Linked DNA regions of Saccharicrinis fermentans DSM 9555 = JCM 21142. The main gene of each other region encodes a partner of the protein of the gene in region 2 in a complex. Links are inferred from orthologs where the notes say so. Each region holds a gene or a part of one and is shown on either strand. Other genes may lie near its edges.

The links. The genes of interacting proteins can lie anywhere in the genome.
Region 1: the proteins of prmC (region 2) and prfA are in contact, whole or in part, in a crystal structure (PDB 2B3T), measured with the Escherichia coli proteins. The link is inferred for Saccharicrinis fermentans DSM 9555 = JCM 21142 from one-to-one orthologs.

The regions. Positions count from the first base shown.
Region 1 is NZ_KI912107.1:388,304-391,617, reverse strand. What follows is about bases 98-2,924. They hold prfA (peptide chain release factor 1), read right to left. Parts: upstream 2,141-2,924; coding sequence 1,055-2,140; downstream 98-1,054. Other genes in these bases: CYTFE_RS0101770 (AIR synthase related protein), read right to left, coding at 2,298-2,924; pyrF (orotidine-5'-phosphate decarboxylase), read right to left, coding at 137-964. In the rest of the region: CYTFE_RS24510 (hypothetical protein), read right to left, coding at 1-74; more of CYTFE_RS0101770, read right to left, coding at 2,925-3,314. UniProt on the Escherichia coli protein: Peptide chain release factor 1 directs the termination of translation in response to the peptide chain termination codons UAG and UAA.
Region 2 is NZ_KI912107.1:4,225,684-4,228,888, reverse strand. Bases 331-3,205 are described here. They hold prmC (peptide chain release factor N(5)-glutamine methyltransferase), read right to left. Parts: upstream 2,258-3,205; coding sequence 1,403-2,257; downstream 331-1,402. Other genes in these bases: ribD (bifunctional diaminohydroxyphosphoribosylaminopyrimidine deaminase/5-amino-6-(5-phosphoribosylamino)uracil reductase RibD), read left to right, coding at 2,355-3,205; CYTFE_RS0117205 (acyl carrier protein phosphodiesterase), read left to right, coding at 825-1,400; CYTFE_RS0117210 (cyclic 2,3-diphosphoglycerate synthase), read right to left, coding at 331-628. In the rest of the region: more of CYTFE_RS0117210, read right to left, coding at 1-330. UniProt on the Escherichia coli protein: Methylates the class 1 translation termination release factors RF1/PrfA and RF2/PrfB on the glutamine residue of the universally conserved GGQ motif, i.e. on 'Gln-235' in RF1 and on 'Gln-252' in RF2.

The DNA of each region.
Region 1 (3,314 bases), 3.8 Mb from region 2 along the record:
CCAACCATCAGCCCCATCATCATTAATCCAAAGATATAACGGATTAATTTCGGCTTATTTACACCTCTAAACATAACTCAAAAAAAAGACAGTTCTCTCCACAAAACTGTCTTTTTACATTTTATAAATTACAATATTATACCAAGCCTTTATCCACTAAAAGCTTATTCATCTCTTGTTGTATTTCTCGGGCTGCAAGACCGGCCTTTTCTGCAAAATCATTTTCAGCACTGGCATAGATGATACCACGCGAAGAATTAACCAACAAACCACATTTCTTATTCAATCCATTTTGAGCCACCTCTTTGAGACTACCCCCTTGAGCGCCCACTCCCGGAACCAACAAAAAGTGATCTGGAATAATATCTCTTATTTCCTTTAATTTTTCAGACTTCGTGGCACCAACCACATACATCAGGTTGTCTTCCGTACCCCACTGCTTTGACTTTCGTATAACTTTTTCGAATAGTTTTTCATTATTCTCAGTTACATATTGAAAATCAGCCGCTCCTTTATTAGAAGTCAATGCCAGAAGAATAACCCACTTATCCACATATGTCATAAACGGTTTCACAGAATCCTCACCCATATATGGAGCAACCGTTACAGAGTCAAAATCCATGGTATCAAAGAAAGCTTTTGCGTACATATTAGAAGTATTTCCAATATCACCACGTTTAGCATCGGCAATAATAAAGATGTCTGGATAATTATAACGAATATAATTAACAGTTTTCTCCAAACTGTTCCATCCTGAAACACCCATACTTTCATAAAAAGCCAAATTAGGTTTATAGGCCACAGTATATTTATGTGTGGCATCTATAATTTCTTTGTTAAATGCAAACAAAGGATCCGTTGTTTCTAACAGAAAACGAGGAATCTTATTGATATCGGTATCTAAACCAACACATAAAAAACTCCCTTTCTTTTTTATGTTTTCGAATAGTTCTTGAGAAGTCATGATAAAATATATTTAAAAATGCCTAATTTGCATATACATATTAATATATGCAAGGTCATCAAAGTATATCAACAAATGCTGTTATTACTTTTATAACTCACTCGCTTTTAGTCTCTCCGCATTCTCTTCAACAATTAGCTTATCAATAATACCTTGGATATCTCCATCCATAACAGCAGGCAAATTATACATTGTAAAGTTAACACGGTGATCGGTAACCCTTCCCTGTGGATAATTATAGGTTCTAATTTTAGCAGAGCGGTCACCTGTCGAAACCAAGGTCTTCCGTTTTGAAGAGATGACGTCCAGGTATTTTTGGTATTCTAAGTTATACAGCCGGGTTCTTAACTCGACCATCGCTTTATCCAAGTTCTTTAGCTGAGATTTTTGATCCTGACAAGTCACCACTATACCAGAAGGAATATGTGTCAACCGAATGGCTGAATAAGTAGTATTCACCGATTGTCCACCAGGTCCTGAAGAACAATAAGTATCCTTACGAATGTCCTCTGTCCGTAAATCAATATCAAACTCTTCTGCTTCAGGCAATACCGCAACAGAAGCAGCCGAAGTATGCACCCTTCCCTGCGTCTCCGTTTGTGGTACTCGTTGTACACGATGCACCCCCGATTCATATTTCAAGATGCCGTAAACACCATCTCCACTCACATTAAAAACAACTTCCTTAAAGCCTCCTGATGTTCCTTCACTTTGGTGTGTAACATCCACTTTCCAGCCTTGTTTTTCGCAAAATTTTGTATACATACGAAAAAGGTCACCTGCAAAAATACTTGCCTCATCCCCTCCTGTTCCTGCACGCAGTTCCACCACACAGTTTTTACCATCCTCCGGGTCGGCAGGTATCAGCAAGAGCTTAATTTCTTCTTCCATTCCAGGAAGTTTAGCCTCCAGCTCATCCAATTCCATCTTAGCCATCTCCTTCATCTCTGCATCATCCTCCACTTTCAGTATCTCTCTGGCCTCTGCAATATTTTCCAGTGTTGTTTTATATTCGTCGTGGGCTCTGGCCACGCGTTCCAACTCTTTATATTCCTTGTTCAGCTTTATATATCGTTTGGTATCAGCAATCACTTCTGGATCTGTTATTTGTTCAGATACTTCCTGAAAACGAATAACTACGCCACCCAACATTTCTAACAATTTACTTTTACTCATTCTTTTTTATTTAGATTTTTAGATAAGAATTAAGAGACATTAGACTCTTTCACCATGATTTCATTAGAACTTATATAAAACCTGAAATTATCATATAATACATTTACTTGCCTCTAAATTAAATTACCCCTAGCCATTCATCACAAGCCAATCCATTCTAATATTTAAAAGTTCCGTACTCACTTTGGATGGTTAATTCTTTTACTTCACTTGCTTCACATCGTCCAACAATCTGGGCATCAATATTAAACGACTTACTTATCTGAATCAAATCAGCAGCAATTTCTTCCGGCACATACAACTCCATGCGATGCCCCATATTAAACACCTTATACATCTCATCCCAGGGCGTACCAGACTGCTCTTGTATGGTTCTAAATAAAGGAGGAACCGGAAACAAGTTATCCTTGATCACATGTAACTGATCCACAAAGTGCAGTACTTTTGTTTGCGCACCTCCCGAACAGTGTACCATCCCATGTATTTGAGAACGATATTTATCCAACATACTTTTAATAACCGGCGCATAAGTTCTGGTCGCAGAAAGCACTAGTTTACCAGCATCCATATCAACCCCATCTACCGCATCGGTTAGCTTTAACCCCCCTGCATATACCAAATCAGAAGGCACAGTGGGGTCATAACTTTCGGGGTATTTGTCTGCCAAATAATGGGCAAATACATCATGACGAGCAGAAGTAAGTCCATTACTCCCCATTCCTCCATTGTATTCTTTTTCGTAGGAAGCCCTACCCGACGAAGACAGTGCAACGATCACATCACCGGCCTCAATATTTTTATTATCAATCACATCAGATCGTTTCATACGACATGTCACTGTGGAATCAACAATGATAGTACGAACCAAATCACCCACATCAGCCGTTTCTCCTCCTGTTGAATAAATGGAAATACCCATCTCTCTAAGTTCGGCCAACAATTCTTCTGTTCCGTTGATGATGGCCGAAATCACCTCACCGGGAATCAAGTTTTTATTCCTGCCAATAGTCGAAGAAAGAAGTATATTATCCGTAGCTCCCACACAAAGCAGATCATCCAGATTCATGATCAACGCATCCTGTGCAATTCCTTTCCATACAGAGATGTCTCCTGTTTCTTTCCAATACAAGTATGCCAATGATGATTTTGTTCCTGCACCATCGGCATGCATAAT
Region 2 (3,205 bases):
TTAAGATATCATGGTAATCAACACCTGCGTAAATGACATTACCATTCATTATGTGGGGCTCATATTCTTCCATCTCCTCAATGGAGCATTGGTGTTTTCGTAGGTCTGAGAGTGTTGAAAAACGTTGAACGGTCTGTTTTCTCAGGTCTCCATAGGGCATTGGGTGGTGGATTGCTACCACTTTTTTTCCACGACTGGTTAAAAAGTCAATCACTTTACGCGTAGTCTCGCTCTTGCCACATCCGGATCGTGTGCCACAAACGGCAATGACCGGTTTGAGGCTTTTTAGCATGGTGTTGTCTGGTCCCAGCATCCTGAAGTCTGCTCCGGCTGCCTGTACCACTGAGGCCAGACTCATTATGCGTTGATAGGATATGTCGCTGTAGGAGAATACACATACATTGACGTTGAATTTTTTTATCAGGTATGGTAAATCGGCTTCTTCCTTAATGGGTATGCCATAGGGGTAATGTTTACCTGTTAGTTCTAAGGGGTAGGTTCTGTTTGCAATATCAGGAATTTGTGTAGCTGTAAAGGCTACTACTTTATAACTGTGGTTGTTTTTAAAATAGACATTAAAGTTATGAAAATCGCGTCCTGCGGCGCCTAAAATAATAACATTCTTCATTGTTCATACATTTGGCAAAACTACCATAACCGTAAAATGTTTATACTACTTTTAGTAGCTTATGGTTATGTAGCTTTTTGGTTGGTTCTCAATTATAGTGTTTAAAGTAAATAAATTTATTTGTTAGAGATTATAATTTTGGGAGTAAATTTTTATCCTAGTGTATTTTGCTGGGCGATATTTCTAACTTTACATCATGAATTTTTTGGCACATATCTATTTATCGGGTGATCCTGGGCCTTTGATGATTGGTAATTTTATAGGCGATTATGTGAAGGGGAACCAGTTGGAACGTTTTTCTCCTGAGATTCAAAAGGGGATTCGGTTGCATCGTATGATCGATGATTTTACCGACCACCATGCGATTGTTAAAAAAAGTACGGCGCGTTTTAAGCCTTGTTATCAACGTTATGCTTCAGTGGTAATAGATGTGGTTTACGATCACTATCTGGCAAAAAACTGGGAGCATTATTCTTCGGTGCCATTGAGTACTTTTGTAAACCAAGTACATGCTTATTTTATTCGTCATTATTTCACCTTTCCTAACAGGGTAAAAGGTTTTCTTCCTTTTCTGGTAAAGAGCCGAAGGCTAGAGAATTATAAGCATATTTGGGGTGTTGAAACATCCTTGTCTATTATGTCTAATCATACTTCATTACCTGCAAAATCAGCCTGCGCTACTAAGATTATGCTAGAACAATATGAGGCTTTGAATGCTGAGTTTGCTGCCTTTTTTGAAGAGGTCCAGCAGATGGTAAAAGACCATCTTTGAAGTTAAAAACCAGCCTTTACCATTCGGTCTTTACCAAACAAATCCTTACGCAATTCAATCGATGTAAAGCCAATTTCACGGAACAAAGCACAGGTTTCCTTGCCCAATGCTTCATTGATTTCGACATATAAGAAGCCATTGCTTTTTAAAAACTGATAGGCCAACTGAGCTATCTTACGGTAAAATATGAGGGGGTCGTTGTCAGCTACAAATAGAGCCAAGTGAGGTTCGTATTGTAATACATTGTGGTGCATCCATTCTTTTTCCAGTATTCGGATATAAGGGGGGTTGCTGACTATAATATCTAGTTTTTGTGTGGGAAACACAGTGGGTTGTAGCGCGTCGTTTAATTGATAAGTTATTGTAAGGTCGTTTATTCTTGCATTGTCTCTGGCAATGCTTAGCGCCTCGGGCGATATGTCCCAGGCACTTACTTCTGCCTTAGGTAAATTCTTTTTTAGAACCACGGGAATACATCCTGAACCAGTACCAATGTCTAATATGCTGGGTGCGGGAATGGTATTGTCTTGGAGTATCCACTCTACCAGTTCTTCTGTTTCGGGTCGTGGTATTAATACATGGCGGTTTACCTTAAATGTCAGGCCGTAAAAAATAGTGCTTCCTATGATATGCTGTATGGGTTCGTATTGCGTTAGTTGATGCAGTGCGTGACGGCAGAAATCTTGCTGCTCTGCATTGAGCGTTTGTGTTTCCTTCATCATAATATCTGTTTTTGTGAAACCAAGTAGGTGCTCAAATATGATCCAGATGAAATTTCTTATCTCCTCTGGAGGATAAATACCTTCCAGTTCTTTTTTAAATTGGGCAGATATCTGTTTGATGTTGGAAAAATCCATGAATTACAGCTAATGTTTTTGTAGTGGCGCAAAATTAACCATTTTTGTATAAGATTATGCATTGATCTTTTATTTCTAACAAAGTAAAGTACTTGTGATGGATACCAATATGATATATATGCAGCGTTGCCTTCAATTGGCGCAAAATGGATTGGGAAATACCTACTCCAATCCGATGGTGGGCTCGGTGATTGTTTATGACCATAAGATAATAGGCGAGGGTTTTCACCATAAAGCCGGGCAAGCGCATGCCGAAGTAAATGCCATTCATTCTGTAAAGGATAAGGAACTGTTAAAGAAATCTACCTTGTATGTCAACCTGGAACCTTGTGCGCATTACGGTAAAACACCACCCTGTTCTTTGCTTATCAAAGAGAGTGGTATACCCAAAGTGGTAGTGGGTTGTACGGATACTTTCTCAGAGGTGGCTGGAAAAGGTATTGAGATGTTGCGCCAAGCTGGTGTGGAAGTTATCGTTGGTGTGTTGGAGAAGGAAAGTCGGGAGCTGAACAAACGTTTTTTTACTTTTCATGAAAAAAAAAGGCCTTATGTTATTCTAAAATGGGCTCAAACGCTCGATGGCTTTATTGATATTGATCGAACAGTAGAGCATTATGGCCAGCCCACATGGATCACCAATGAAATAGCCAAAAAATTGGTACACAAATGGAGGAGTGAGGAGCAGGCCATACTGGTGGGAACAAATACTGCTGTAAAAGATAACCCATCACTGACTACACGTCAATGGCCCGGTAATAATCCACTCCGGATACTCATTGACAGGCAAGGTAAGGTGCCGAACGGTCATCATATTTTAGATGGAGCCACTGATACCATTGTTTTTTCTGCGCAGAAGGCTGGGGTACACGGAAAAACGAAATATGTACAGATAGATTTTCGGCAAAATATTATTCCTCAAATACTTCACGTCCTGTATGCACATCAACT